DNA from 3 places in the Variovorax sp. Soil_C_33 genome. Region 2 is predicted to be linked to each of the others. Evidence: predicted binding sites of a transcription regulator. Region 2 holds the regulator's gene; each other region holds the start of a gene.
The links. The regulator FNR, encoded in region 2, switches genes on or off when oxygen is low (the NO sensors DNR and NnrR bind a similar motif). The targets are predictions, from matches to a motif close to TTGATNNNNATCAA.
Positions count from the first base shown of each region.

Region 1: the regulator FNR is predicted to act here: its motif matches at 8,147-8,160, upstream of AC3A6B_RS27010 (universal stress protein).
Region 3: the regulator FNR is predicted to act here: its motif matches at 2,116-2,129, upstream of hemN (oxygen-independent coproporphyrinogen III oxidase).

Region 1 is NZ_JBDGJK010000023.1:45,682-55,101, reverse strand. It holds gene AC3A6B_RS27060 (cation acetate symporter) at 1-1,067, opposite strand, end outside; gene AC3A6B_RS27055 (DUF485 domain-containing protein) at 1,064-1,372, opposite strand; gene acs (acetate--CoA ligase) at 1,513-3,489, shown strand; gene AC3A6B_RS27045 (cytochrome C) at 3,500-3,871, shown strand; gene AC3A6B_RS27040 (NAD(P)H-dependent oxidoreductase) at 3,900-4,484, shown strand; gene AC3A6B_RS27035 (trypsin-like peptidase domain-containing protein) at 4,491-5,945, opposite strand; gene AC3A6B_RS27030 (universal stress protein) at 5,959-6,414, opposite strand; gene AC3A6B_RS27025 (DUF302 domain-containing protein) at 6,524-6,916, opposite strand; gene AC3A6B_RS27020 (flavodoxin family protein) at 6,892-7,506, opposite strand; gene AC3A6B_RS27015 (hypothetical protein) at 7,618-7,953, opposite strand; gene AC3A6B_RS27010 (universal stress protein) at 8,214-9,056, shown strand; gene AC3A6B_RS27005 (universal stress protein) at 9,163-9,420, shown strand, end outside.
Region 2 is NZ_JBDGJK010000015.1:30,243-39,662, reverse strand. It holds gene ccoN (cytochrome-c oxidase, cbb3-type subunit I) at 1-1, shown strand, start outside; gene ccoO (cytochrome-c oxidase, cbb3-type subunit II) at 13-639, shown strand; gene AC3A6B_RS21725 (cbb3-type cytochrome oxidase subunit 3) at 650-787, shown strand; gene ccoP (cytochrome-c oxidase, cbb3-type subunit III) at 797-1,711, shown strand; gene ccoG (cytochrome c oxidase accessory protein CcoG) at 1,719-3,158, shown strand; gene AC3A6B_RS21710 (FixH family protein) at 3,179-3,454, shown strand; gene AC3A6B_RS21705 (hypothetical protein) at 3,460-3,705, shown strand; gene fnr (fumarate/nitrate reduction transcriptional regulator Fnr) at 3,686-4,402, opposite strand; gene AC3A6B_RS21695 (hypothetical protein) at 4,525-4,671, shown strand; gene AC3A6B_RS21690 (sulfite exporter TauE/SafE family protein) at 4,674-5,384, shown strand; gene AC3A6B_RS21685 (hypothetical protein) at 5,399-6,031, shown strand; gene AC3A6B_RS21680 (YgaP family membrane protein) at 6,220-6,468, opposite strand; gene AC3A6B_RS21675 (bifunctional acetate--CoA ligase family protein/GNAT family N-acetyltransferase) at 6,505-9,183, opposite strand; gene AC3A6B_RS21670 (MBL fold metallo-hydrolase RNA specificity domain-containing protein) at 9,299-9,420, shown strand, end outside.
Region 3 is NZ_JBDGJK010000023.1:10,887-20,306, reverse strand. It holds gene AC3A6B_RS26845 (hypothetical protein) at 1-46, opposite strand, end outside; gene AC3A6B_RS26840 (hypothetical protein) at 220-423, shown strand; gene hemN (oxygen-independent coproporphyrinogen III oxidase) at 637-2,055, opposite strand; gene AC3A6B_RS26830 (universal stress protein) at 2,501-2,944, opposite strand; partial or broken gene AC3A6B_RS26825 (carbonic anhydrase) at 3,267-3,404, shown strand; gene AC3A6B_RS26820 (NAD(P)H-dependent flavin oxidoreductase) at 3,554-4,891, shown strand; partial or broken gene AC3A6B_RS26815 (ribonucleotide reductase subunit alpha) at 4,848-5,250, opposite strand; gene AC3A6B_RS26810 (cupin domain-containing protein) at 5,247-5,636, opposite strand; partial or broken gene AC3A6B_RS26805 (hemerythrin domain-containing protein) at 5,667-6,281, opposite strand; partial or broken gene AC3A6B_RS26800 (group III truncated hemoglobin) at 6,378-6,752, opposite strand; gene AC3A6B_RS26795 (hypothetical protein) at 6,739-7,005, opposite strand; gene AC3A6B_RS26790 (YbaN family protein) at 7,296-7,676, shown strand; gene AC3A6B_RS26785 (hypothetical protein) at 7,797-8,021, shown strand; gene AC3A6B_RS26780 (universal stress protein) at 8,083-8,583, opposite strand; gene AC3A6B_RS26775 (Rossmann-fold NAD(P)-binding domain-containing protein) at 8,617-9,420, opposite strand, start outside.

The sequences.
Region 1 (9,420 bases), on a different contig from region 2:
TTGGTATCGACGAACTGGGGATTCGTGAGCACGAAGGTGATGGCGCCGAAGCCGATGATGAAGGTCAGCAGATAGAAGTAGCCGATCCAGCCGGTCGCCCACATGACAGACTTGCGCGCTTCCTTGGCGCTGGGCACGGTGAAGAAGCGCATCAGGATGTGCGGCAGGCCGGCGGTGCCGAACATCAGCGCCATGCCGAAGGAGATGGCCGAGATCGGATCCTTGACGAAGTTGCCGGGACCCATGATCGACTGGCCTATGCTTGCGGCCGCTTGCGCAGTTTTGCCGTCCTTGAGCGCCAGGTCGGTCTTGACCTTCACGGCGCCTGCGAACATCGCTTCGGGGCTGAAGCCGAAGTGCCACAGCACCGACAGCGCCATGAAGCTGGCGCCGCCCAGCAGCAGGCAGGCCTTGATGATCTGGACCCAGGTCGTGGCGGTCATGCCGCCGAAGAGCACGTAGACCATCATCAGCGAGCCGACGATGGCAACGGCAATCCAGTACTCGAGGCCGAACAGCAGCTTGATAAGTTGGCCGGCACCGACCATCTGGGCGATCAGGTAGAAGGCCACGACGACTAGCGTGCCGGAGGCAGCGAAGATGCGCACTGGTGCCTGCTTGAAGCGGAACGCGGCCACGTCGGCAAAGGTGAACTTGCCCAGGTTGCGCAGCCGCTCCGCCATCAGGAAGGTGATCACCGGCCAGCCGACGAGAAAGCCGATCGAGTAGATCAGGCCGTCGTAGCCGGCCACCATCACGGCCGCCGAAATGCCGAGGAACGATGCCGCCGACATGTAGTCGCCGGCGATCGCCAGGCCGTTCTGAAAGCCGGTGATGCCGCCGCCGGCGGTGTAGAAGTCCGCCGCCGACTTGGTCTTGGACGCGGCCCACTTGGTGATGAACAGTGTGCCGAGGACGAACAGCCCGAACATGCCGATGGCCGTCCAGTTCGTCGCCTGTTTCTGCGCCTGGCCGAGATCGGCGCCGGCCGCATAGACAGTCGCGGACGCGGCGACCAGGGCGGCGAGGGTCAGCGCCTGGCGCGCGGCAAGGGAGAGGGCCCTCATTTGAGCACCGCCTTCGCAACGGCGTCCGACAGGGTGTCGAACTCGGCGTTGGCGCGCCTGACGTAGTAGGCGGTGATCGCAATGGTGAATACGATGACGCCGAAGCCAATCGGGATGCCCAAGGTCATGACGCCTTCACCCAGTCGCTGGGCGAGGAAAGGCTTGTTGAAAGCCACCAGCAGCACGAAGCCGTAATAGACGATCAGCATCAGTGCCGTCAGCGTCCAGCCGAAGCGCGTGCGCTTGGCCCTCAACTCCTGGTATTGGGGGTGGCCGGCGATGCGTGCGACCAGGTTGTCTTCCATGGGGGTCTCCTCGAAGGGGGTGGGGATGGCTTCGGCGATTGGACGCTGTGCGACGGCACGTGCAGTTGCGCTAGCGCAAGGTTTGCGATCGCCATGTCGTCGACGATGCGGGACCCGCCCGAATCCAACAGGAGTTACGCATGAGTACGCAGGACAACGCCCAGCATTCCAAGCAATATCCGCCGCCCGAGGCCCTGGCGCGTTCGGCCCACGTCGCGGGGCGCGCCGCCTACGACGCGCTCGTGGCCGAGGCGCAAGCCGACTATGAGGGCTACTGGGCGCGCCTGGCGCGCGAGTTCGTGCAGTGGAGGACACCCTTCACGACGGTGCTCGACAGCACGAAGGCGCCGCATTACGAATGGTTCGGTGACGGCACTTTGAACGTCTCGTACAACTGCCTGGACCGGCAGGTCGCCGCCGGCCTGGGCGAGAAGACCGCGATCATCTTTGAAGCCGACGACGGCAAGGTCACGCGCACGAGCTACGCTGAAATGCTGGCGCGGACCTGCCGCATGGCCAATGGGCTGAAGAGCCTGGGCGTGAAGAAGGGTGACCGCGTGGTCATCTATATGCCGATGTCGGTCGAGGCCGTGGTGGCCATGCAGGCCTGCGCGCGGCTGGGGGCGGTGCATTCCGTGGTCTTCGGCGGCTTTTCGGCGCATTCGCTGCGCGACCGCATTGCCGATACCGGTGCGGTGGTCCTGGTCACCGCCGATGAGCAGATGCGCGGAGGGAAGGCACTGCCGTTGAAGGCGCTGGCCGATGAAGCCCTGGCGCTCGGCGGCTGCGAGACGGTGCGCGAGGTGATCGTCTACCGCCGCACCGGCGGCGCGATCGCCTGGCAGGCGCGCGACCTGTGGATGCACGAGATCATGGATGCGCAGTCCGACACCTGCGAACCCGAATGGGTAGGTGCCGAGCACCCGCTGTTCCTGCTCTACACCTCGGGCTCCACCGGCAAGCCCAAGGGCGTGCAGCACAGCAGCGGCGGCTACCTGGTGCAGGCCGCGGCGACAATGAAGTGGACCTTCGACATCCACGACGACGATGTGTTCTGGTGCACGGCCGACATCGGCTGGGTCACCGGCCACACCTACATCACTTATGGGCCGCTGGCCGTCGGCGCGACCGAAGTGGTGTTCGAAGGCGTGCCGACCTATCCCGATGCCGCCCGCTTCTGGAAGATGATCGAGCGGCACAAGGTGACGGTTTTCTATACCGCGCCGACCGCCATCCGTTCGCTGATCAAGGCGGCGGAGGCTAACGCCGCCGTGCATCCGGACAGGCACGACCTGACGAGCCTTCGCATCCTCGGGTCGGTCGGCGAGCCGATCAACCCGGCGGCCTGGGAGTGGTATCACAAGCACGTGGGGGGCGGCCGCTGTCCGATTGTCGACACCTGGTGGCAGACCGAAACCGGCGGCCAGATGATCACCCCGCTGCCGGGCGCCACGGCGCTGGTGCCGGGCTCCTGCACGCTGCCGTTTCCCGGCATCATGGCGGCGATCGTCGACGAGACCGGCGCCGACCTGCCGAACGGGCAGAGCGGCCTCCTTGTCATCCAGAAGCCCTGGCCCGGCATGATCCGCACGATCTGGGGCGACGACGCGCGCTACCGAGCAAGCTACTACCCGTCCGAGCTGCGCGGCTACTACCTTGCGGGCGACGGCGCGGCGCGCGATCCCGAGACCGGCTACTTCACGATCGGAGGGCGCATCGACGACGTGCTGAACGTCAGCGGCCATCGCATGGGAACGATGGAAATCGAGTCGGCGCTGGTGTCGTGCACCGATCTCGTTGCCGAGGCGGCGGTGGTTGGCCGGCCGGACGATACGAGCGGTGAGGCCATCTGCGCTTTCGTCGTGCTGAAGCGCCCGAGGCCGACGGGCGAAGAGGCGAGGAAGCTGGCCACCGAGTTGCGTAACTGGGTCGGCAAGGAGATCGGGCCGATCGCCAAGCCCAAGGACATCCGCTTCGCCGACAACCTGCCGAAGACGCGCAGCGGCAAGATCATGCGCCGCCTGCTGCGTTCGGTGGCGAAGGGCGAGGCCATCACCCAGGACATCTCCACGCTGGAGAACCCGGCCATCCTGGACCAGTTGTCGGAGGCGCATTGAGCGGCGTGCCATGACGGGAACAAGAAGCCCCGCATCGGCGCTGCTGGCAGCGTGCGTGCTGGCCGGCGCTCTGGCCGGCGCGCCCGCTGCAAGCGCTCAATCGCGCGGCGAGCTGCTCTACGCAACCCACTGCATTGCATGCCACACCACGCAGGTGCACTGGCGCGACAAGAAGCTGGCCACCGACTGGAACAGCCTCAAGCTGCAGGTGCGGCGCTGGCAAGCGGTGGCGGCGCTGGATTGGAGTGAAGAGGATGTGCTTGAGGTCACGCGGCACCTGAACGACAGCTTCTATGGCTTCACGCCGGCATCCAATACGGTGGGCGTGCTGGTCCCGGCGGCACACGGGAGCCGCGACAGAGCCGCGCGAGAGCGGCGGTGAACCGGCCCGGCGGCGCGAGGCATTGCAGATGGCGAAACGCATCCTCATCATTCAGGGCCATCCCGATGGCTCCTCCTCCCATCTGTGCCATGCCTTGAGCGAGGCGTATGCGCGAGGGGCTCGCAGCGCGGGGCATGTGGTCGAGACGATTGATGTCGGCCAGCTCGACTTTCCGCTGTTGCGCAGCAAGAGCGACTGGGACAAAGGCAAGCTGCCGCAGAGTCTGATGGCTCCCCAGTTGGCCATCAAGAATGCCGAGCATCTTGTCTTCTTCTTCCCGCTCTGGCTCGGTGGCATGCCGGCGCTTCTGAAGGGTTTTCTTGAGCAGATCATGCGGCCGGCTGTCGGCTTGTTCGCCGATGGGGAGACCAGGCCCGGCAGGCCGCTGAGCGGTCGCAGCGCTCGAATCGTGATCACGATGGGGATGCCGGCCACCCTCTATCGCTGGTACTTCCGTGCCCATAGCCTCAAGGCACTGAAGCGCAGCATCCTCGGCTTCGTCGGAGTCGCGCCGGTGCGCAACACACTGGTCGGCGCCGTCGAAACGATGGACGCCGGCCGCCGCGCGCAATGGATCGAGCGGCTGCACGATCTGGGAAGTCGGGCCGCCTGAGGTCTCTCAACGCAACGGCTGGCTGCGTTGGCGCTGCGCGGGGAGCTGGACAGGCACGTAGGCCAGCCTTCTGTCGCGCATGACCAGCAGCGCGATCGTCTGGCCGGGCGGCATCCGCGCCAGCGCGCGGGCGAAATCGTCGACGCCCTCGAGCCGAGTGTCGTTGATGGCGACGATAAGGTCGCCTGAGCGGATGCCTTCGCTGCGTGCAGCGCCGGTGGCTTCGCGGACCAGCAAGCCGCCGTCGATACGCAGCTGGTGGCGCAGTGCTGCCGGAATTTCGCTCAGGCTCAGCCCCAGGGCGCCGCTGCGTTCACGCTCGACGTCGTCGCGCGCGAAAGTCCTGATCGGGGCCTGGTGGCCAAGGATGGCCCAGAGCGTGCGCTTTGCTCCATGGCGCCACACATCCAGTCTGGTTTGGGCGCCGGCTGGCCGGTTCGATACTTGCTGCAGCAACTCGGAGAAATGCACGATCCGCACGCCGTCAAGCGCCCTGACGATGTCGCCTCGGAGCAGGCCAGCCGCCTGGGCGGGGCTGTCTGCGTTCACCCGCACCACCAGGGCGCCGGCCACGTCGGGCAGCGCGAAAGACTGCGCCAGCGCGGGCGTAATTTCCTGGAACTCGGCGCCGAGTTGCGCGCGCTGAACCACGCCGTCCTTGCGCAGCTGGGTAACGATCCTCATCGCCAGGTTGATCGGTACGGCAAAGGACAGGCCCATGTAGCCGCCGCTTCCGCTGTAGATCATCGAGTTGATGGCGACGACCTCGCCGCGGCCGTTGAACAAGGGACTGCCTGAACTGCCGGGATTGATGGCGACGTCGGTCTGGATGAAGGGAACCTCGCCGCCGCCGCCGATGAAGCGGTTCGTGGCGCTGACCACGCCCGTCGTCACGCTGCTGTGGAATCCGAACGGCGCACCGATCGCGGCCACCCAGTCGCCCGGCGCCAGATGTGAGGAGTCGCCGATGACCGCGGCCGGCAGGCCGGCGGCGTCGATCTTCAGCAGCCCGACGTCGGTGCGCCTGTCGACACCGACCACGCGGGCCGAGAAGCGACGGCCGTCGTCGAGGCGGACCTGCGCCTCGTCGACATTGGCGATCACGTGCGCGCTGGTGAGAATCAGTCCGTCGCTCGTGAGAATCACGCCCGAGGCGAGGTCGCGGATCTCGCTAAGCCGCACGCTCGCAGGCAGCGGCCAGGCCAGCCGGTCGGCGAAATCGTTCTCGGGAGCGAATTCCAGCTCGATATCGTCGCGACCTTCGTCGCGCCCGATGCGCAGGGTATTGATGTCCACCACGGTGGCGCTGCGGCTCGCCACGAGCGCCGAGAAGCCAGGCGCGACCGGCGCGGCGACATCGACGCCGGCGCTTGCTCCAGGCGTTTGCCCAGGGCTCGCGGCACACGCGCCGAGAACGAGCGCGAGTCCGGCGGCGCCAAGAAGGGCGGTGATCCGAAGCACGGGGACCGCTGGCTCAGGCGTCGACGGGCTCGTTGCGCACTAGGAGAACTGGCACGGGGCTGTTGCGTACCACCAGGTCTGCATCGCTGCCCAGGGCCAGGCGGCTGAAGCCGCGGCGTCCGTGGGTGCCCATGACGATCAGGTCGCAACCGGATTTCCCGGCCTCGTCCACCACGACATTTGCGACGCGGCCCTGCATGACTTCGCGCAGGACGGTTTCGGCCTCCACGCCTGCCTCGGTGGCGGTCTTGCGGCTCTTGGCCAGCAGCGCCTCGCCATACGCACGAACTTCGCGCATCGTTGCGTCGAAGCTGGAAGCTGCCGCCATATCCATCAGCATCGGCAGGTTGTCGATGACATGTAGCAGACGCAGTTTCCCCTTCTGATCGGCGGCGAGCCGTATCGCTTCGCGCAAGCCGCGCTGCGCAGTTTCACTGCCGTCCAGGGGGACCAGGATGTTTTGGTACATGAGGTGTTCCTTGTCGGCCGCATCAGAAGGGTGCTCGCCGCCGGCCATGCCGGCGAGCGATCCATTCTTGGCCGGGAGTTCGCCTGGACCTTTGCGCCAGATCAATTTTCTAGGCGCTCAGGCGTGCGCCTGCGCGACGCAGGCGCTGCTCTGCATCGTCGGCGATCGCCTGGATCTCCTTGGCGCTTGTCAGCCCGACCATGGTCTGCGGATTCAGGAAACCGACGATCACGCGTTCAGGCCCATCCTCGCGCACCACCACATTGCAGGGCAGCAGCAGACCGATGTCGGGCTCGGCTTGCAGGGCCCGGTGCGCGAGCCGCGGGTGGCAGGCGCCAAGGATGCGATACGGGCGCGTGTCGATGTCGAGCTTGTCCTTCATCGTGCGCTGCATGTCGATGTCGCTGAGAACGCCGAAGCCTTCGCCCCTGAGCGCGTCAATGACCTTGGCCACGACCTCGTCGAAAGGGGTATGGCTCAGCGTGATGGTGAAGCCGTACATGGAGTATCTCGAGGAGTTGGGGTTGCCGGGCCGGGTTCGATCGCGCCCATCGGAGGGCCTGAGGTGACACGATGATCGTGCGCGTGAGCGGCTGTGCGTCCATTGCGTTGCACACTGGAGAGCCTTATCGCTGTGCCGAACCTCTGCAGGCGCTCGGCGCAGCTGCCGTCTTGGACCTCTCGCGTGGTGAGCGCGATGCTCAGGATGGGAGCGCGACCGATGATCCGGCCGATCTCGGCAATGGCATTGGGCGCACCGCTGCCGCCCATGACCGACACCACGGCCACATCGGGAAGATGATCGCGCCGCCTCGTGACGAAGCTGCGCATCGGTCCGGCAAGTTGCTGTCCCCAGACGGGAGACACCAGCACCACCGTATCGAACCCCCTGGGCAGCGGGCCGTCATACCGAATCGCCGGACACCGTCGGAACAGGGAATCGAGCAGACAGCGCATGTTCCCCAAGGCGCCGCTGCGCGGCCGCACTTCCGCGATCTCGGCGACTTCCCAGCCTTGCCCGTCGCGCAGTAGCTGCGCCACGCGACGGGACGTGCCCGTATAGGAATAGATGACGACAAGAACCTTGGTCATGCGATCTCCGCTGCGTTGATGCGCAATCAATGTAGGAGTCAATCAGTGCCGATGCCCTGCGCTGAATCAAGGCATGAGCGCGACGCAGTCGGCGCCACTCGTTGCCCCTCGTCAGGTGCCGGATCGAAGTCTCCTGCCGCCGTGCCACCAGGCCAGATGGGCGCCGCGCGAGCGCTCCTCCTGCGGCGGCATCCGCGCCGGCTGCTGCACCTGCGTCGCCTCCCGATCCTGCTCATCGCCCAACGCCTTTCGACCGCGTGGCGTGACCTCCAAGGCGATGGCGGGATCCTGGCGCGCGCAGTTGTCGCAATCGACGTGGACGGCTGGAATGAATGCCTTGACGTATCCCATGGCGTCAAGCACCCGCAACCGGTCAATCAGGGCTTTGTCGGAAATGGTGAGGGGGAGCTTCGCCCCGGCGAGCTTCCCCAAGAGATTCATGCACATCGCTGGGTCTCCTTCAGTCTTGAAGCCAAGGAGCGAACAAAAGGGAGGGTTCGGCTGTCATGTCGAGTGAGCGACATGGGCGCCTTCCTGTTTCGCCCCGAATGCTTGACATATTCCATCGTTGTGGCGCGCAGGTTGTTGCGCTGGATCAAGCTTCCAGTGTTCGAGCCATCGATCTGGGCGTGCTGCGCATTTGATCGCCGTCAAGTTGATTGGAGGTGAGGTGGTCGAGGATGCGAACTTCTTCGAAAGGATGACCTATGGACTTCAAGACCATCCTGGTTCACCTGGACCACACGGACAGGTGTTCCGCCCGCGTCGCGCTCGCGGCGGGGCTCGCCAGGGCGCACGGCAGTCACCTGATAGGCCTCGTGCCGACGGGTTTGTATGACGGCGTCATTCCCGCGGATGCGATCCCGACGGGTGTCACCGACTTCATCGCCGAATCGGCGGACCATCTGCGCCGGCGCGCGGAAGCGATCAGTGAAAGTTTCAAGGTCCGGGTGTCCGGGCCGAATCCCGTGTCGCACGAGATTCGACTGACCGATGGGACGGCAGTCGATGCCATCGTGCAGCATGGTCGCTCGAGCGACCTGATTGTGCTAGGCCAGGAGGATCGCTCGGCGAGGTCGGACACACCGGCGCACGGCCTCGTGCCGCGCGTGATGCTGCAGGCCGGCCGTCCTGTGCTGGTCGTTCCCTACGCGGGAATCGCCCAGCCGGAAGCGAGGAACGTGTTCGTCGCGTGGGATGGATCCCGCGCGTCGGGGGTGGCGATGCGCGCTGCGTTGCCGCTGCTGGCCAAGGCGCGCCAGGTGAAGCTCGTTTTCTGCCGCAGACTCGGTCAGCCTCACGAGCCGGCGCGATTGCTTGTTGCCGAAACACTCCAGTGGCTCCAGCGGCACGGCGTCAAAGCAACGGCCGAGGAGGACGTGATCGAGATCGACATCGCAGCCGCGCTGCTTTCGCGGGCCTGCGATCTCGGCGCCGACCTGATGGTGATGGGCGGCTATGAGCACTCGCGCCTGCGCGAGGTGGTGCTTGGCGGCGTCACGCAGCAGATCCTCGCGCACATGACCTTTCCGGTCTTGATGGCGCATTGAACTAGGCGCGTGCGGCAACGCGCCCTGAGTTGACGTGCAGCAAGGTCGAAGGGCCTCCGGCCGCTGAAATTGAGCGAACTTTTACCGTCTCACTCGAAGGATAGTCATGTACCAACGTATTCTGGTTCCCGTCGATGGCAGCCCGACCTCTCTGCGTGGCCTGGATGAGGCTCTTCGCCTGGCCAAGCTCACGGGCGCGACACTGAGGCTCGTGCACGTCGTGGACGAATTGAAGTATGTGACCGGCTTCGAGACCTTCGCGGTCTACAGTTCGGACGTGGTCCCGTTGATGGAAGCAGCCGGCGAGCAGGTTCTCCGGCAGGGGAGGGAGCTTGCGGAGCGCGCCGGGATCAAGGCGGAAACG
Region 2 (9,420 bases):
AGAAAGAAAAGCATGAGTTCCAACGCTCCCAAGTCCGGCTTCTCGCACGAGAAGATCGAGACCAACAACTTCCTGATGATCGTGCTGATCCTGCTGGTCGTCGCCGTCGGCGGGCTGGTCGAGATCGTGCCGCTGTTCTTCCAGAAATCGACCACGCAGGCCGTGACGGGCATGCACCCGCCGAGTTCGCTGCAGGTGCTGGGCCGCGACGTCTACGTGCGCGAGGGCTGCTACAACTGCCACTCGCAGATGATCCGGCCGTTCCGGGCCGAGACGCTGCGCTACGGCCACTACTCGGTCGCCGGCGAATTCGTCTACGACCACCCGTTCCAGTGGGGCAGCAAGCGCACCGGCCCTGATCTGCAGCGCGTCGGCGGCAAGTACAGCGACGAGTGGCACCGCATCCACCTGAATAACCCCCGCGACCTGGTTCCCGAGTCGAACATGCCGGCCTACGCCTGGCTCGAGAAGGCGTCGCTCGATGGCGCCCAGGCCGTCTCGCACATGCGTGCCCTGCGCCGCGTGGGCGTGCCTTTCACCGATGAGCAGCTCGCCACTGCGGCGGCCGAGGTGAAGGGCAAGACCGAGATGGACGCGCTGGTGGCCTATCTGCAATCGCTCGGCCTCGCCGTTAAGTAAGAAGCACGCCATGGACATCACCACCTTGCGGATCGTGGCCACGCTGGCTTCCTTCGCCACCTTCATCGGCATCTTCGTATGGGCCTACTCGCGCCGCAACGCGAAACGGTTCGAGGGCGCAGCCCAGCTGCCGTTCGAACAGGACTGAGAGAACAACATGAGCGATTTCTTCAGCGACTTCTGGGCGAACTACGTGGCCCTTGCCACGCTCGGCAGCATCGTGCTGTGTGCGCTGCTGCTGTGGCTCGTTGCCCGCGCGAAGGTTCCGGGCGGGACCGATGGAACGACCGGACATGTCTGGGACGAGGACCTGCGCGAAGCCAACAACCCGATGCCGCGCTGGTGGGTCGGCCTCTTCGTGATCACGATCGTCTTTGGCCTGGCCTACCTGGTCGCCTACCCTGGTCTGGGCAGCTACAAGGGCGAGCTCGCATGGAGTACCGAGAACGAGTACGCGAAGGACCTTGCCAGGGCCACGCACGAACTCGAGCCCGTCTATGCCGCCTATGCGGCCATGCCGATCGAGCGCGTCGCGAGCGAACCCGCAGCGACTGCGATCGGGGAACGCCTGTTTCTCAACAACTGCGCGCAGTGCCACGGCTCGGACGCGCGCGGCAGCAAGGGCTTCCCGAACCTGGCCGACGGCGACTGGCTGCACGGCGGTGCGCCGGAGAAGATCAAGGAATCGATCACCCTGGGTCGCAAGGGCGTGATGCCGCCGATGGCCGAGGCGGTCGGCACCCCCGAGGATGTCAAGAACGTCGCCAACTATGTGCTGAGCCTTTCGGGCAGCCCGCACGATTCGGTCCGCGCCGGCCTGGGCAAGAGCAAGTTCAGCGCCTGCGCGGCCTGCCACGGCGTCGCGGGAACAGGCAATCCGGCGGTTGGCGCGCCCAGCCTTGTCGACAGAGTCTGGCTGCATGGATACGGCCAGGAGGCTATCGTCTCGATCATCAACACAGGCAGGACCAATCAGATGCCGGGGCAGCAGGGCCGACTGACCGAGGCCCAGATCCATGTGCTGGCCTCCTATGTCTGGGGCTTGTCGAACAAGCCTGGCGCTGCTCCCTAAGGCTGTCATGAAGGATGCCGCTTCCGCGTCGACCCCGGTGAGGCGTCGGGTGATCCCGATCGCCGCCGCCAAGGAAGGTGGCGGCCTGTTCGTCGCGCACCAGAAGGTCTACCCCCGCACGGTGCTCGGCGTCTTCGCGCGCTGGCGCTGGGCGATGGTGTTCCTGACGCAGCTCGTTTTCTATGGCCTGCCTTGGCTCGAATGGGGGCAGCGCCAGGCGGTGCTGTTCGACCTGGGCGCGCGGCGCTTCTACATCCTCGGGCTGGTGCTGTACCCGCAGGATCTGATCTACCTCACCGGGCTGCTGGTGATCTCGGCGCTGTCGCTCTTCCTCTTCACCGCGGTGGCGGGGCGGTTGTGGTGCGGCTATGCCTGTCCGCAGACCGTCTACACCGAGATCTTCATGTGGGTCGAGCACAAGATCGAAGGCAACCGCATCGCGCGCATGCGCCTGGACGAGGGCGATCTCTCGTTGGAGAAGCTGGTCAAGAAATGGTTCAAGCACATCGTGTGGCTCGGCATCGCACTGTGGACCGGCTTCACCTTCGTCGGCTACTTCACGCCGATTCGCGAGTTGAGCCTCGCGTTCCTGCAGACGCGCATGAGCTCGTGGGAGGTGTTCTGGGTCTTCTTCTACGGCTTTGCGACCTACGGCAATGCGGGTTTCATGCGCGAGCAGGTCTGTATGTACATGTGTCCCTATGCGCGCTTCCAGAGCGCCATGTTCGATCGCGACACGCTGATCGTGAGCTACGACAGCGAGCGTGGCGAACCCCGTGGGGTGCGTTCCAAGAGCAGCAACGCCCGGGCTCAGGGGCTTGGTGACTGCATCGATTGTTCGTTGTGCGTGCAGGTCTGCCCGACCGGCATCGATATCCGAAAGGGGCTTCAGTACGAGTGCATCGGCTGCGGCCTCTGTGTGGACGCCTGCAACACGGTAATGGACAAGATGGCCTCGCCGCGAGGTCTGATCCGCTACGCGACACAGAACGGCATGGCCGGCCATTGGACGCCCAGGCAGGTGCTGCGCCGCGTGCTGCGCCCACGGGTGCTGATCTACACGGGCTTGCTCGCTGCGCTGACGATGGGCGTGCTGGCGAGCCTGGTCGTGCGCATGCCGCTGAAGGTCGACGTGGTGCGCGACCGGGCCTCGCTCGCGCGCATCGTCGAGGGCGGCCAACTCGAGAACGTCTATCGGCTGCAGATCATGAACGCGACCGAGCAGGTGCAGCGCTACCGCATCGAAGCTACGGGACTGCAGGGCTTGAGCGTGTCGCCGCCTGAACCGGTCGAGGTCGGTTCGGCGCAATCGCGTTGGGTCGCGGTGCGCCTGCAGCTTCCCTATGGCAGTGCCACCGCGGGTTCCCACGTCGTGCACTTCGACGTGCGCTCGGCCGACGGCAGCGCGCAGGTGTCGGAGAAGGCGACCTTCCTGGTGCCTCGTTGAGTTCGCTGAAAGGAAACGAGATGAACGATCACGTGATGACTTCCCCGAAGAGCGACCCCTGGTGGCAGTTCCCGCTGCTGTGGATGGTGATGGCCGGGCCCGCCCTGGTCGTCGTCGCCAGCTTCGTGACGCTCTGGCTCGCCCTGCGCACGCCCGATCCGGTGGTGGCGCCGGACTACTACCGAAAAGGCATCGAGATCAACAAGCCACCGGTCGAGAAGAAGCTTATGCCCGCTCTGGCGGGGCGCAACCACGCGGCGACGCCTGACGCCGACCTGCCCGCACCCAAGCGCTGACGGCCATGAAGACGCGCGACTGGATGTCGATTCTCTGGCCCGCCTTCTTGCTGGCGAGCGTGGCCGAACTGCTGGTGTTCGCGCTGGTCGATCCGGGCGACCTTCACTGGCGCGGCGAGGCCGTCGGCCTGTCGCGCCATGCGGTCTACGCGGCCGGCTTCTTCGCCTTCTGGGTGCTGGCAACAGGGTCGAGCGCGTTGACGCTGCTTCTGACCAGGCCAGCCTCCGAGATCAACAACCCGGAGGATTGACGATGCGCCGCAGCGCCTCGGCGTCGACGATGCGAAGGTTGCGCTTCTCCACCTCGACGATGCCATCCTCCATGAACTTGGAGAGCGTCCGGCTCACCGTTTCGAGGGTGAGCCCGAGGTAGCTTCCGATCTCCTCGCGCGTCATGCGCAGCACGAACTCGGAGCGCGAGAAGCCGCGCGCATGCAGGCGCTGCACGAGGTTGAGCAGAAAGGCCGCGAGGCGCTCCTCGGCCCGCATGCTCCCCAGCAGCAGCATCACGCCGTGCTCGCGCACGATCTCGCGACTCATGATCTGATGCACGTGGCGCTGCAGCGCAGCGACCTCGCGCGAGAGTTCCTCGATACGGTGAAAGGGCATCACGCAGACCTCGGCATCCTCGAGCGCCACCGCGTCGCAGGTGTGCTGGTTGTTGACGATGCCGTCCAGGCCGATGATTTCGCCGGCCATCTGGAAACCGGTGACCTGGTCGCGCCCGTCCTCGGTCGCCACGCGGGTCTTGAAGACGCCCGTGCGGATCGCGTAGAGGGAGGTGAAGGGCTCGCCGTTGCGAAAGAGCGTCTCGCGGCGCCTGACCTTGCGCCTCGTGGCCACGATCTCGTCGATGCGTTTCAGCTCGCCCGGCTCCAGGCCCGCAGGCATGCACAGTTCGCGCAGGGTGCAGCTGGAGCAGGCGACCTTGATGTGTTCGGCTTTCATGATGGTGTCGGGGTTTGTGGCCATTCTGTGGTGCGGTGCACCGTGCGGGCTTGACGCACATCAAGGATGGCGGGTCGACCTGGCCGCATAGTGGGTCACCGCCCGCAGACTGACCGCCGCAAATGAACTCTCCTGCCGTCGCCCCCGCCGACTCATCGCTCGTTCTGCCGTCTGCCGACGCCAAAGCCAAGGTCGAGATGCTGTCGCGCTCGATCGCCGCTCTCACGGCGGCTGGTTGTGTCTACATCGGCATGGACCACTTCGTCTGACCATGCAGACCGCACTTGCCAGCACTGCGCTCCTGATGGGATTGATCGGCGGACCCCACTGCGTCGCGATGTGCGGTGCCGCCTGCTCCGGGGTGATCCGCATCGTTCGCGCGCCCGCGAGCGGCGCCGCGATGCTGGCGACCGATGCGCGAGATCCTTCCGTATCCGTGGTCTTCCACGCGGGCCGGATGGCCGGCTATGCGGCCGCCGGTGCGCTGGCCGCGGCGGCGGTGCAGAGCCTGGCCTTCGCGAGCGAACAGGTTGCGGCGTTGCGGCCTCTGTGGGTATTGCTTCACGTGTTCGTCCTCGCCTGGGGCCTGGGGCTTGCCGCCCTGGGGCGCCAACCGCTCTGGGCGCAAGGCATCGGGCGTACGCTCTCGATGCGCCTTCGCCCACTCACCGGTTCGCTCGGTGGATTGCTCGTGACCGGCGCGCTCTGGGTCTCCATGCCTTGTGGCCTGCTCTACTCGGCACTCATGCTCGCGAGCTTGGCCAACGGGCCGCTGCAAGGCGCCTGGGTCATGGCGCTCTTCGCCGCAGGTGGCACCGTGTCGCTGGTTCTTGCGCCCTGGCTGTGGCAGCGCCTGCGCCTGGGGGTCGGCATGGCGCGCAGGGAATGGGGGACCCGGATTGCGGGCGGACTGCTCGCAGCGGTGGCGCTGCAAGCGCTGTGGACCGATCTGAGTCATCAGATTGCGCTCTGGTGCCGTTAGAAAGGGGAGCATTAATGAACAATCGCGCCGTCACGCTCTTCGTCTTGTCGGCTGCGTGGATCGCGCTGGGAGTTCCCTGCGCCGCCCAGCAGGGCGCGGCGCCCCCGCCAGCGCAAGCACGGGCGCAACTCCCGGCGCAGACGCAGCGCTTGACGATGCATGACCGCGCGTACCAGGCGGCGCTCGATGCCGTTTCGGCAACGCGGAAGGCCTCACGGGACGGCGGTGCCGCGCTGGTGAAGGCCAGAAGCTATGCACGCTCGCCCTCCGATCGCAACGCGCAAGCGGCGCGCCGCGCGGCACGGAAGACCCAGTCGTCTGCGCACCACGCCTGGCAAACGGCGCTTGTGGCGGCCGCTCTCGCGACCAGCCGCGCCGAGATCGCGGCCCGGGAGGCGGCGCACGCAAGCGAGCAAGCCTCCATGGCCTGGACCCGGGCACTCGAACAATTCGAAGCAGCGTCCGAGCGAACCCCTGGGGCGAACAGGGCGGAGGCCAAGCGAGCCGCAGCAACGGCCTACGAGGCATTGGGGACTGCGCGCGAGGCCTTGCGTAGCTCGGCGAGGGTCAGCCACGGCGCTGCCGAAGCATCGTGGAGAGCGAGAAAGCAGGCGCTGCAAGGTGATTCGGCCGTGACCGCGCCTTGACGGCGGCCCCCCTTCAACGCAGTGCGAACGAGGCGGCCGCGCCAGGGACATCGCAGTGGCATCAGTCCAGGGTGATCCAGGCAATCAGCGCCTGAAAGAAGAGCCACAGCGCCGCCGCACCGAGCAGCACCAATGCCGCGACGATCATCCACATGGCAGGTCTTCCCAGGCGCTTCGATGGGGCGGCATCACGGCCGTCCTGGCCGGTCTCGGGAGCCGGGGCTGCCACAGGTGCTGACGCCGAACAGCGTGTAGGCGGGACACGCACCCAGCAGGCCCGTCAACAGGGGCACGATGCCGAAATACCCCCATGGGCCGATCGCGCCGGCAACCGACATGCCGATGAGCGCGGCACCCGCGGTGATACGAAGGAGGCGATCGGCGTTTCCGACATTCCGGTTCATTGCGTGTTCTCCATGGAATTCGAGTGCATGCATCGTGCTTCAGTCGCGCCCCGGCGTGCTTGCGTTGGATCAAGGATCGGCGACCGGGCTGCCCAGGGTCTTGACCATGCGCCGCACGCCCGAGCCGGCCGGCTCCGTCGGGTCCGCCTCGAAGCCCAGATCGCGGCAGAGATTCAGCATCCGCTTGTTCTCGCGCAGCACGATGCCCACGAGACGGCCGGTTCCGCGGCTGATCGCGTGGTCAATCAATTGCTGGAACAGAAGCCTGCCAAGTCCCGCGCCCTTGAGATCGGAGCGCACGATGATGGCGAACTCGGCCTCCACCCGGTCGGGGTCGCTCACGGTGCGAGCCACGCCTAGTGTTTCGTGCACGCCCTGCGCGTCGAGCGCTTCGGCAATGAATGCCATTTCCCGGTCGTAGTCGATCTGGGTGAGCCGGGCCAGTTCGCTGCGCGGCAGCTCGCGCCTGGTCTGGAAGATGCGCATGCGAATGTCTTCCGGGTCGAGCCGTTCCAGGAAGCGCCGGTGCTGCGCTTCGTCCTCGGGACGGATCGGCCGTACGGTGATCTCGCGGCTGCTCCAGGTCAGCCTGCGAGCCCATTGCGAAGGATAGGGAAGGATCGCGAAGCGCTCGGCCCCAGCGACTGGCTGTCTCGAGACGCGAATGCGGGCATCCAGGGCAATGGCGCCCGATTCGTCGACAAACAGCGGGTTGATGTCCAGCTCCGCCAGCTGCGGCAGATCGGCGAGCATCTGCGACACGGCGATCAGCACGTCGTAGAGCGCGTCCATCCGGGCCGGCGGATGGTCGCGGTAGCCGGCGAGCAGGCGCGAGACGCGGGTGCGTGAGACCAGTTCGCGCGCCAGGCTGCGGTTGAGTGGAGGCAGGGCGACGGCGCTGTCCGCGGTCACCTCCACCGCGGTGCCGCCCTGGCCGCAGAGGATCACCGGACCGAAGACACTGTCGATGCTGGCGCCAACGATGACCTCCTGCGCGTGCGGCCGGCGCACCATCCGCTGCACGGTGAAGCCATCGACGTGCGCATCGGGCCTCGCGGTGCGCACGGCCTGGAGCATTTCGCTGACGGCATGGTCCAGCGACGCCTGGTCGCGCAGATCCAGGCGCACGCCACCCACGTCGGACTTGTGCGTGATGTCGCGCGAGACGATCTTCAGCGCCACCGGATAGCCGACTTCTTGCGCGGCAGCAAAGATGGCCTGGGCCGACGCGGCCACAGCGATGGTCGGCGCCACCGGCACGCCGTATGCCTTGAGCACTTCCTTGGCCTCCTGTTCATCGAGCCATTCGCGGCCTTCGGCAAGAACCCCATCGAGCTGTCGTCGCGCTGCGGCGAGATCGGGTGCCGCGTTCTCGCTCGCGCTCGGCGCCTCGGTCAGCATCTCCTGATTGCGCCTGTAGGTCTGCAGCATCGCGAAGGCGCGAACGGCTTCCTCGGGCGTCCGGTAGTCGGGCACGCCAGCCTGCTCGAACAGCTGGCGCGCCTGGGCGACAGCGGCGTCTCCGAGCCAGGCGCTCATCACGCGCTGACCGTTCTCGCGCACCAGCGGCAGGCAGGCCCGGGCGATGTCGTCGCTGCGCACGATGGCCGTCGGGGCATGGACGAACAGCACGGCGCCGGCTGACTCGTCGGCGAGCAGGGCCGACAGGGTCGCGGTGTAGCGTTCGATCGGCGCGTCGCCGATGATGTCGATCGGATTGGCGCGTGACCAATTGGATGGCAGTGCGTCGTCCAAGCGCTCCAGCAGCGCATTGCGGGGCTGCGCCAGCGTGATGCCGGCCTGCGCGGCCGCGTCGGCGGCCATCACGCCGGCACCGCCGCCATTGGTCATGATGGTGAGCGTGTCGCTGCGGTTGCCCCGGAAGCGCGCCAGGATCTCGGCCGCCATGAACAGTTCCTGCATCGTGTCGACGCGCAGCATGCCGGCGCGGCGGATGGCCGCGTCGTAGACGATGTCCGAGCCGGCCAGCGCACCGGTGTGCGAAGCGGCGGCATGCACGCCGTTGCCCGCGCGCCCGGCCTTCACGATGATCACCGGCTTGTTGCGCGCTGCCGCCCGTGCGGCTGACATGAACTTGCGAGGCGACTCGATCGATTCGACATAGAGCAGGATGGATCGCGTGCGCGCGTCGCTGGCCAGGTGGTCCAGCAGGTCGCCGAAGTCGACGTCGCAGTGCTCGCCGAGAGACACGAGGTGCGACAGGCCGATGCCGCGGCTCTTGGCCCAGTCGAGCATCGCGGTCACCAGCGCTCCCGATTGCGAGACGAAGGCCAACTCGCCCGCCAGCGCGTCGGTGTGGGCGAAACCGGCGTTCAGTCCGATGTGCGGGCTCAGCAGGCCGATGCAGTTGGGGCCGAGCAAGCGCATCAGATGCGGTCTGGCCGCGTCGAGCGCCGCCTGCTTCTGCGCGGCACTCAGCCCCGCGGTCACGATGATGACGGCGCGGGTTCCCAGGGCACCGAGCTCGGCCACCAGTTGCGCGACGGTGTGCGCAGGCGTACACAGGAGGGCCAGATCCGGGGCGGCGGGCAGGAGGGCGGCCTTGGCGAAGACGGGCACACCGTCGAGCGCCGTGTGCTTGGGGTTCACGGCGTAGATCGGGCCCTGGAAGTGGCCGGCGCGCAGGTTGCGCCAGACCATGGTGCCGACGCTGCCCAGACGGTTGGACGCGCCGATAACGGCTACCGAGGTGGGCGACAAGAGCCGGTCGAGGTGGCGGATCGTCAAGGGAACCTCCGAGAGAAAGCACGATCATGCGCGGCGTGATATCGCGGGCCTTTGATGAACATCAAGTCTGGGCGGCGCGGCGCTGCCAAGCTCCGGACACAACCAAGGAGAAGCGATGCGCATCGAGTTCCTCGGCGGCGTAGGCACCGTCACCGGATCCAAGTACCTGTTGGAGCACAACGGCCGCCGGCTGCTGGTCGACTGCGGCCTGTTCCAGGGCCTGAAGCAGCTGCGGCT
Region 3 (9,420 bases), on a different contig from region 2:
GTCGGATACGGGAAAAGTCATAGCCGACGCCGCCGCCACGGCGCATGGTCTCAGCGGCCTCGCGCAATGCCTCGTAGATGCCGGCGTAGCCGGCTTCATCCTGGCCTTGAATGCAGTCACTCATGATGCGCCCGGCCCCGATGGCCCCTGCGCGCAGGTTGGCGAGGAAGCGCGCCTGCCACTGGGCGCGTTCCCCTTCGGCCTCGACCGACACCAGCCGTGCGCGACGCGCGCAAACAGGTCCTCGGCCTCCTGCTCTCCGGGCTTGAGGTAATTTTCCATCAGCACGTCGCGGCTGATGGGCTGCACCGGCAGCAACGAACTCAAACCAACGTCATCACGCTTCATACGACGAACTTCTTGGATTTGGCGCTCGAACGGCACGAGCCGGCGCCCTGGTCGAACAAGCGGTGCGCGTCGTGAGCGCTTGAGCGGGCATCGCCGCGCGCGGCGGGCTGCTGCGAAAGGGTTGGGCTGGCTATGCTTGTGTGCTGTGCACGATGGTCTCTCCTGAAGGGTGCTTGAGCTTGGGGATCAGACGCCTCGAGCTGCCCGTGAACCATGTCCAGTGAGAGAAAGCTGGGCGTCGACGATTGCGAGTTGCAGTTGAGGCCACGGGGAGATGCGGCGAAGTGGCTAGATGATTCGGGAGAAGCGAGCGCGCTTGCGATCCGTTTGCAGATAGCGGTCAAAGACCATCGCCACGGCACGTACGAAGAACCAGCCTTTGTCGGTGACCGTCAGATCGCGGTCCGTGAGGCAAATCAGGCCGTCCGCCTCCAGCTGGCCGAGGGCGGTCAGTTCGGACGCGAAGTAGTCACGGAAGGTGATCAGGTGGGCGATGTCGATCGACTCGAAGTCGACGTGGCCCTGGCACATGATGGCCATGATCACCGCGCGGCGCAGCACGTCGTCGCGCGACAGCGCGAGCCCGCGCACCACCGGCAGCCGTCCCTGGTTGAGGTGGTCGTAGTACTCCTCCAGGGTCTTTGCGTTCTGGCTGTAGGTGCCGCCAACCCTTCCGATTGCCGATACGCCAAGGGCGACAAGGTCGCAGTCCGGCTGCGTGCTGTAGCCCTGGAAATTGCGGTGCAGCCGACCTTGGCGTTTCGCGACAGCCAGGCTGTCGTCCGGCAACGCGAAGTGGTCCATGCCGATGTAGACATAGCCAGCGGAGGTGAGGGCGGCGATGGAGCGCGACAGCATCTCGATCTTCGTGGCCGCGTAGGGCAACTCGTCGGCGGCGATCCTGCGCTGCGGTTTGAACCTCTCGGGCAGGTGCGCGTAGGCATAGAGGGCGATGCGGTCCGGACGCAGTTGGCAGATCTGCGCCAATGTGCGGTCGAACGAGGCGGCGCTTTGGCGCGGCAGCCCATAGATCAGGTCGACGTTGATGGACTGGAACTGCAACTCGCGCGCCGACGCGACGAGATCGAATACTTGTTGTGCGGGCTGGATGCGATGTACCGCTTGCTGGACGTCGGGGTCGAAGTCCTGGACGCCGAAGCTCAAACGATTGAAGCCCAGGCGGGCCAGGTGGGCAAGGCGGTCGGCGTCGACCGTGCGTGGATCGATCTCGATGGAACATTCGGCGCCCGGCGCGAATGAAAAAGCTTCGCGCAGCATCCGGATCAGGTCGGTCAGGCCGTCATCGCTCAGGAAGGTCGGCGTCCCGCCGCCAAGGTGAAGCTGGCTCACCGCCGTCCGTGCGCTCAATTGCGCCGCGTGCAGGGCGATCTCCTTCTCTAGGTATCGCAGGTACTCACGCGCACGGGAGGCATGCCGCGTGATGATCTTGTTGCACGCGCAGTAGTAGCACAGCGATGCACAGAACGGAATGTGGACGTAGAGGGAAGCGGGGGTCATGACTGCGCTGATGCCCAGCCTTCGCTGCCGCGCCGCGGCACCGTAGTCGTCAGGGCCGAAGGCCTCGACAAAGCGATCTGCCGTCGGGTAGGACGTGTAGCGAGGCCCGGCCACATCGAAGCGGGCCAGCACGTCGGCCGAGACCGAAGACGGTGAGGTTTCGTGGGGCGGAGCCAGGACAGTGGACATCATTGCGTTCAACCAAGGAAAAGCAGATCTTCACTGTGCCTTCGTCGCGCCGGTCGTTGGTTGATGCTTGTCAACATAAGCAGCCGGACCGCTCGGCAGGAGACATCTGAACAACGATCTGGACTAGCGCCCACGACGACGATGACGCCGAGCGACTCGGCTCCCGGCGAGACGCTGGCAGGAGGGGTCGGATGCGGCGTAGAGGCAATGAATGCTGCGACGGTCAGGAGGCGGCGTTGAGTTGTGCGCGGAGCTTGCAATCTGAAGCGCTCACGCTGCGTGCTGCGTACTAGCAGCAGGTGGTCCGGATCAATACGGTCCCGGAGACCTCAGCTTGAGCGCTCGTTCGCAAGGGCATCCACAGGGGGTTCGGGCCGGGTCGGCAGCAAATGGATCAGCGCGCGGCGCGCCTTTGGCGCTTAACACGAAAGAGCGCGGACCAGGGTCAGCGCAGCACGAGCACGGGCACGTCGGAGTTCGCAAGCACGTGCGCGGTTTCGCTGCCCAGGAAAGCGCGAGTCAGCCCTTTCCGTCCGTGCGAGGCCATCACGATGAGATCGCTGCCGTGCTTTTTGGCGGCACCAATGATTGAATCGGCCACTCGATTCGATTTGACAGAAGCCGTACTGACCCTTACGCCGCATGCTTCGGCGCGCTTCTCGACCGCCTCGAGCATTGTCTTGGCCTGCTCAGCGCGCCGGCACCCGATGCGGTTGCTCTCCTCGGCTTCGAACGCGATGCTGCCGTCCATGTAGCTCTTGGCTTGCCGTCGCACCACGGTAAAGGCCCTGAGCTCGGCCTTGTGTTCCGTAGCCAGGTCGATGGCTTTCGAGACGGCCTTTTCCGCCAGCGCGGAACCATCAGTGGCAACAAGAATGCGCTTGAACATGAATCGTCTCCTCGGAGGTTGAGTTTCTGCAGCGTAGTTCTGTGGGGTCTTTGGTAGTTGATCCAGATCAACCATGCACCCGGTTTCAGACGGAGAATGCGGCAGCCGAGCGCAACGTAAAGATTCAGCTGCATCCGAACGAGGAGCCGATCCCGATGACTGACCGATTTCGTGAGCCCGCCTGCCCCTATGGATCCCAGGCACAAGGCCGAGATCGGTTCGTCACCCGTTGAGCGACGCGATACGCAGCATTTCCCACTTGGGCCTTGCTGTCTCGAAGGCCTACGCGCGTCGACTCGTCGGCTGGCTGGATCTGCATCGAACGCTGCACGGTTGGCACTATGTGATCGAGGAGGGCGAAGTCCATGTCTTCGACCTGCGCAGCGGAAGCTTCGTGCCGGCGTCCGACGCCGACCACAGCGGAACCGGGCCGTTCGACCATGCACCGGTCGACGATGGCAGCGCCACCAGCATCTTCAACGAGATTGACGAAGCACTGGGGCCGGCGCGGTGCAAGGTTGACCTTCGTCAACACAACGTTCGCAGCGAAGCACTACCGTGCAGGGGTTCAACACACACGCGGCGCGCACGCGCTTTGCCGCGGCCGCAATGACTACTGCCACCAACTTCGACCCCATCCCTGATACCGGCGACGCCGCCGCTCAACTGATCTCGTTGCTGCGCGAATGCGGCCTGAGACCGCTGCGCCTGGGCGAGCAAACCCTGCTGCCAATCGTCCAGGGCGGCATGGGCGTCGGCATCTCGGCGCATCGCCTCGCCGGCAGCGTCGCTGCGCTCGGCGCGATGGGCACGATCTCGTCCGTCGACCTGCGCCGCCATCATCCGGACCTGATGGAGCGCACGCGCGACCTGCAGCCGGGAGAGGCCGCCACGCGCCGTGCCAAGGAAGATATCAACGCAGCCAATCTGGAAGCGCTGGCGCGCGAGATCCGTGCCGCGCGCGAGCGCTCGGGCGGGCGCGGTCTGCTCGCCATCAACGTGATGCGCGCGGTGGGCGAGTACGCTCCCTCGGTAACGCGCGCGCTCGAATGCGGGATCGATGCGGTGGTGGTCGGCGCCGGCTTGCCGCTCGACCTGCCCGAGCTCGCGCAGGACCACCCCCGCGCGTTGCTCGTGCCTATCCTGTCGGATGCGCGCGGCGTGCAGCTGCTGGTTCGCAAGTGGGAGCGCAGGAAGCGCCTGCCCGACGCGATCGTGATCGAACACCCGCGGCTCGCTGGCGGCCACCTCGGCGCCGCGAAGATCGCCGACCTGGCCGACCCGCGCTTCGACTTCGAGAACGTCATCCCGCAATCGCTCGCATTCCTGCGCGCGGCGGGAATCGAGAAGGAGATCCCGTTGATCGCGGCCGGAGGCATTCGCCGCTTCGAAGATATCGCGCGCGTGCAGGCGCTGGGCGCCGCCGCCGTGCAGCTCGGCACGCCCTTTGCCGTCACGCAAGAGTGCGACGCGCACCCCGAATTCAAGCGCGTGCTGGCGCAGGCGCGCGAGGAGGACATGGTCGAGTTCACCAGCGTGGCCGGCCTGCCCGCGCGTGCCGTGGCAACCCGGTGGCTGAAAGGCTACCTGAAGGCCGAGGTGAAGCTGCAGAGCGTGGCGCACGTCAAGCCGCGCTGCACGCTCGCCTTCGACTGCCTGGCGCAATGCGGGTTGCGCGACGGGCTGGCCGGCTGGGGCCAGTTCTGCATCGACACCCAGTTGGCTGCCGCCCTGCGCGGCGACGTGAAGAAGGGCTTGTTCTTCCGCGGCGTGGGCGCGCTGCCGTTCGGCGACCAGATCCGCAGCGTGCGCGAGCTGCTGGCTCGGCTGTTGACGCCGCACGAGGCCGCGCCCTCGCTCGGCGTCAACGCGTCCCGAGTCGACGGAGCGCGACAGCGCGCTCTCATTCGAGCTGCACGGGCTGGCCTGCGCCGTCAAAGGCGATGAAGCCGTCGATACCGCCGGACTTGATCGACTCGACGATGCGCTGCAACGGCGCTTCGGCCTGGGCGCTGGGTCGGCCCGCGGCCCGCGCTGCCCGACATCGCGGCGGCGAATACGAGGTCCCAGGCCTGGCCGAACTGTTGCGACTCTTCGCGCAGCGCCTCGAAAGAGCCCAGCTCGTCGGGCGTCTTGTCCACGCACATCAGCGGCGTGAGCGTGCCGCCCTGACCGGACTGGAAGCGCTCGCGCTGCTCGGGCGTCGCGTCGTCCGGCAGGCCTGCGGCTGCGAAGACGAACAGCAGGCGCTGCGGCTGTGCCTGTGCGCGCGCAAAACGCAGCAGGTCGTCGAAGCTTGAAATCATGGTGGGCTTTGGGTGTCGGGGAAATGGGTGAGGCGCTGGCCCGGGACGGCCGGTTGCCCCGCGTGCAGGAGGATCGTGACTAGCAGCGAAACGTCTGTCAACGCGTGCACCGCGTGCGGTTCGCCTCCCTCGAGCACCACCAGGCGGCCGGCGGCGAGATGGCAAGTGCGCGAGTGCGTCCTGACTGTCGCTTCGCCTTCCAGGCACTGCACGGTGATCGCGCCGGACACACTGTGCTGCGGTACGTCCGCGCCAGCGCGCAAGACCATGCGCATGAGCTGCAAGGCGGGTGTCTTGATCAGGCTGGTCGTGACGGCCCTGGGCAATTCGTCGCCCAGCGGTCTGATGTCGATCACGTCGAGGGCTTGGGCATGGGGAAGGGCCATGGGATCTCCTCACGGGCGCATGGTGTGTTGTCAATGGCGCGACGAGAACGTCGGCAGCGCGGCGCCTGCGAAGGCTTCGAGCACCGAGCCGACACCGCCCGAGTTCTGCAGCGCGCCGATGATCTTCTTGAAAAGCGGGCGGTAGGCCTCATCGGCCTCGTAGCCTGCGAGCGGATCGCGGTTCATCAGGAACGCCGCGTCGAGTTCGGCCCATTCGTCGGCGCTGAGCACGGTTTCGGCCAGCGGCAAGATCTCGGCTTCCTCGACGTGCATGTGATCGAGATAGAAGTCGGCGTACTGCTTCATCAAGGTCTCGAAGTTGTCCCGGCGGGCTTCACCCTGATCGGTCCCGCTCATCATCCGGAATCCGAGCAGCGCGTGTTCGAGCTCGCGAATCGCCTGCTCGCCCCACGCATGGTCCCGGTCAAGGCGATCGAGCACGGCGTCGGTCTGCGCGTTGCGCCCGCGCAGCTTGGGAAAGAGCAGGCGGCTCTCCTTGGGATGGTGCAGCTTTTCCGGGAACTCGTCGACGTAGAACAGCATGGCCTGCAGTGCATCGAAGTCGGGCAGCGTGCCGCGTCGGCGATGTTCACCGAGGAGCAGGGTGATCGAGCGCAGCATCGCGGACAGCGCCCGGTGTTCGTGGCGGATGATGGTCAGGCTGGGGTGCGTCATGGTGCGGTCTCCCTGGTGTTTCCACTGTGGCGTTTCTGCCGCGAGCTCGCAACCTATGCCCGGGTGATCGGCGCCATGCCGCGCCTGGTATCCATACCAGAGGCTCCCGGCAATGCGGTGTGCGAGGTCGTCGGCCCGTTCCTGGAGATCTGCGTTGCCCAATGCCTGCGTGGTATCGCGGAACAGTGCGAGCCAGCGGTGGAACAGCTGCGCCGTGAGCCCCGGCAATGCAACATGCTTGGGCATTGGCGTGCCCCTGTAGCGAGCCGTGCCTCTCAAGGCAGACGACCAGAAGTCCACCATCTTCGCCAAGTGCCGGTCCCAGTCGGCGACACGCGATTCGAAGATCGGAGCGAGCAACGCGTCGTTGCGCAGCTTCGCATAGAAGGTATGGACGAGCCGGGCGACCTCCTCTTCGGTACAGAGGTCAGAATTCGGCATGATGGAACTCGCCGCGTTCGAAGGGGAGATCGTGCGCGATGGAACCCGGTTTCAGCGCTTGGCAGCCGCGGGCCGTGACCTCAAAGATCTTGGCCTGGTCCTGCCTTGTGCAGTCGTCAGGGCCGATGTGCACTGGCGCAATGAAAGCCTTGACGTCGCCCGCCGCGTCCAGCAGTCGGACCTTGCCGATCTTGGACGGGCTGGAGGTCGTGAATGGAAGCTGCGCGTTCGCAAGCTTCGGCAACATTTCCATGCACATTCCACACCTCCTTGAATCCTTGCGGGCTGTTCAGCACCGGCACTCCAGCCTAGCGCAGCCAAGCCGCCGCCTCTTTGATCTGAAGCAAGCTTTCTGCCGGGCGTCCACTGTGCGGATCGAATCGGCCATGGGTGGATCGCGCCATCTCAGATCGGTGAGCGCTGCGGCAGGTCACGCTTAGCTGCACGCCGAGGCGGGCAAGCAGCCAATGTCGAGGGGCGATTGACCTACCATTCGCAGATGCCTCCTTCGCAGTTCCCGGCAGATCGCTTCAGAGGGCTCGCTTGTTGAAGCGGCTCGAGGGTCCCATCGCAAGGCTGTTCTGGCGGGTGTTGGCCTTGGTACTTGTCGCGCTGGGCCTGCTCGGCGTCTTTCTACCCGTTCTGCCGACGGTGCCATTTCTGCTGGCGGCCGCCTGGGCGGGCGGACGCGGCTGGCCTGCGCTGGAGCATTGGCTCCTCGAACACCCGCGCTACGGCGAGTCCATCCGGCGCTGGCGACAGGGGGGTGCGGTGTCGCGCCGCGCGAAGTGGGCCGCGAGTTGGATGATGATCTTCAGCGCGGCCTTGCTGCTCGTCACCAACGCGCCGATCGTCGTGAAGGTTGCGGCGCCGCTCCTCATGGCGGTGATTGCGATCTGGCTGTGGAAACGACCCGAGCCGTGAACTCATTGGCCGCAGCGGTGGCGCGGTCTGTCTCAGGTTCGCCGTTCGTGCCCGTGCCGGGGCGAGAGACGCCGTTTTCCAAATCGAAGCAGATTTCCCAAATGGAAGCAGATCGACTTTGTGGGCGACACATTGCCCGAGCGCGATCGACAGAAGGCGCTGCAGATGCCGGCGATTGACATCATGGACTACATCAGAAGGATCGAAGGTTGTAAGGCCGCGCTGCTCATGGCCTGGCGTTCGCTCCGGAAGGGGATGAAGTTCGGCCTTGGCCTTGCAGTCGAAGGTCAGACGCTGCGAGCGGTTGCAACGCGCAGTGTCGCCCCGTCGGGAACTGCAACTTGACGGCAGCGAAGGTGAAGCGGTACGCCGGGGGCTGAGACAGTCGAGCCAGCCGTCGGTCTCGTCACTCGAATGCAAGCGCTGGTGCGAGCGCGGCCTGTTGCCTTGTCGAGGAGCGCTTGTCGGCAGCTTCTTCGTCCGGCTCGGGAACCAGCATCACGGGAATTATTGACGTTCGCAGGAAGCGCTCTGCATCGCTTCCCATCGCCCAGCGCCCGCGACGCCCAGGCGTGCTCAGAACAATGAGGTCTGCCGGCCACATTCTTGCTTCGTATGCAACAGCGTCGGCGAGGGGAGTGGCAAAGTCGCTGTACAGCATCACATCCGCAAGCACGCCGCGAGCCTCGGCAGCTTTTCTGGCTGCTTCAAGGATCTCCCGCCCCCAATTGCGCAGCGTACCCAGCCAGGTGTCCTTATTGGTGGATCTGCGCCCGAGCGAGAGATCATCCACCACGTGAAGCAGCCGCAGCAGGCCCCTCGTGGTCCTTGCGATATCGATGGCCTCGTCCAAGCTTCTGCTGGAAGCCGGACTCCCGTCGAGGAGAACCAGAATCCGTTTGTGCATGGCGCGTTGCTCTTGAGCGAGGTGAAGGAGCTATCAGTATCGAAGGAGCGAGGATTCGTGCCCTGATATGGCGCAAGAACCGGCGCGGGAGGACCCCAGAGTCCGTGCCGCCGCGAGCGCGCCCGAATTGACTTTGACAATCGTCTCGAGCAGTTCGGCTTGCATCATGCAGCGATGGTTTTCGGAACACCGAAGCGCGTCCAGCGGGCCGGCTGGCCCGCATAGCGACCAGTGGGGGCCCTTGGTCGCATCGACCACGAAGGTCGCGTCCTCCGATCCCGCCTGCGGGCGTTCTTCGGTACCCATCTCGAAGCCCATCGCCCGCGCAGCCGGCAGGAAGGCGCGTGCCCGCGCCGTCGTCGGGTCGCCGAGGAACCGGATCGATGCGCCTGGGGCCGGCCGATGCTCGACGAGCGTCATGAGATCCGCCAGCGCCCTTGCCGGGTGGTGGTTTAGGCCCAGTCCCTCGTAGACCGGGACGCCCGCCTCCTGCTCGATCTGACGTACGGAGGCCGGCGCCAGCGTTCCGCAGTCGATGGCGTCGTACATGCGCCCGAGCATCCGGGCCAGGGCGCGAAGCTTGTCCTTTGCCGACGCCGAGCCAGCCGGATCGTCGAATCGGACCTCGGAAACCCGGGCGCCCAGTTCCTGCGCGGCGCGATGGAGTGCCGACGTCTCCTCGCCGGGCGGGGTGTCGAGGAGCAGCGCCAGGTTCTTGCCGTGCAGCGGCTTGCCGATCGTGCCAGCGCGGGCGTCCTCACGCAGGCGCCGGGCGGCCGCAAAGATCGCCAGGATCTCTTCCGCGGCCAGCGGCTCGCCGGCGGACCCGCGGTGAGA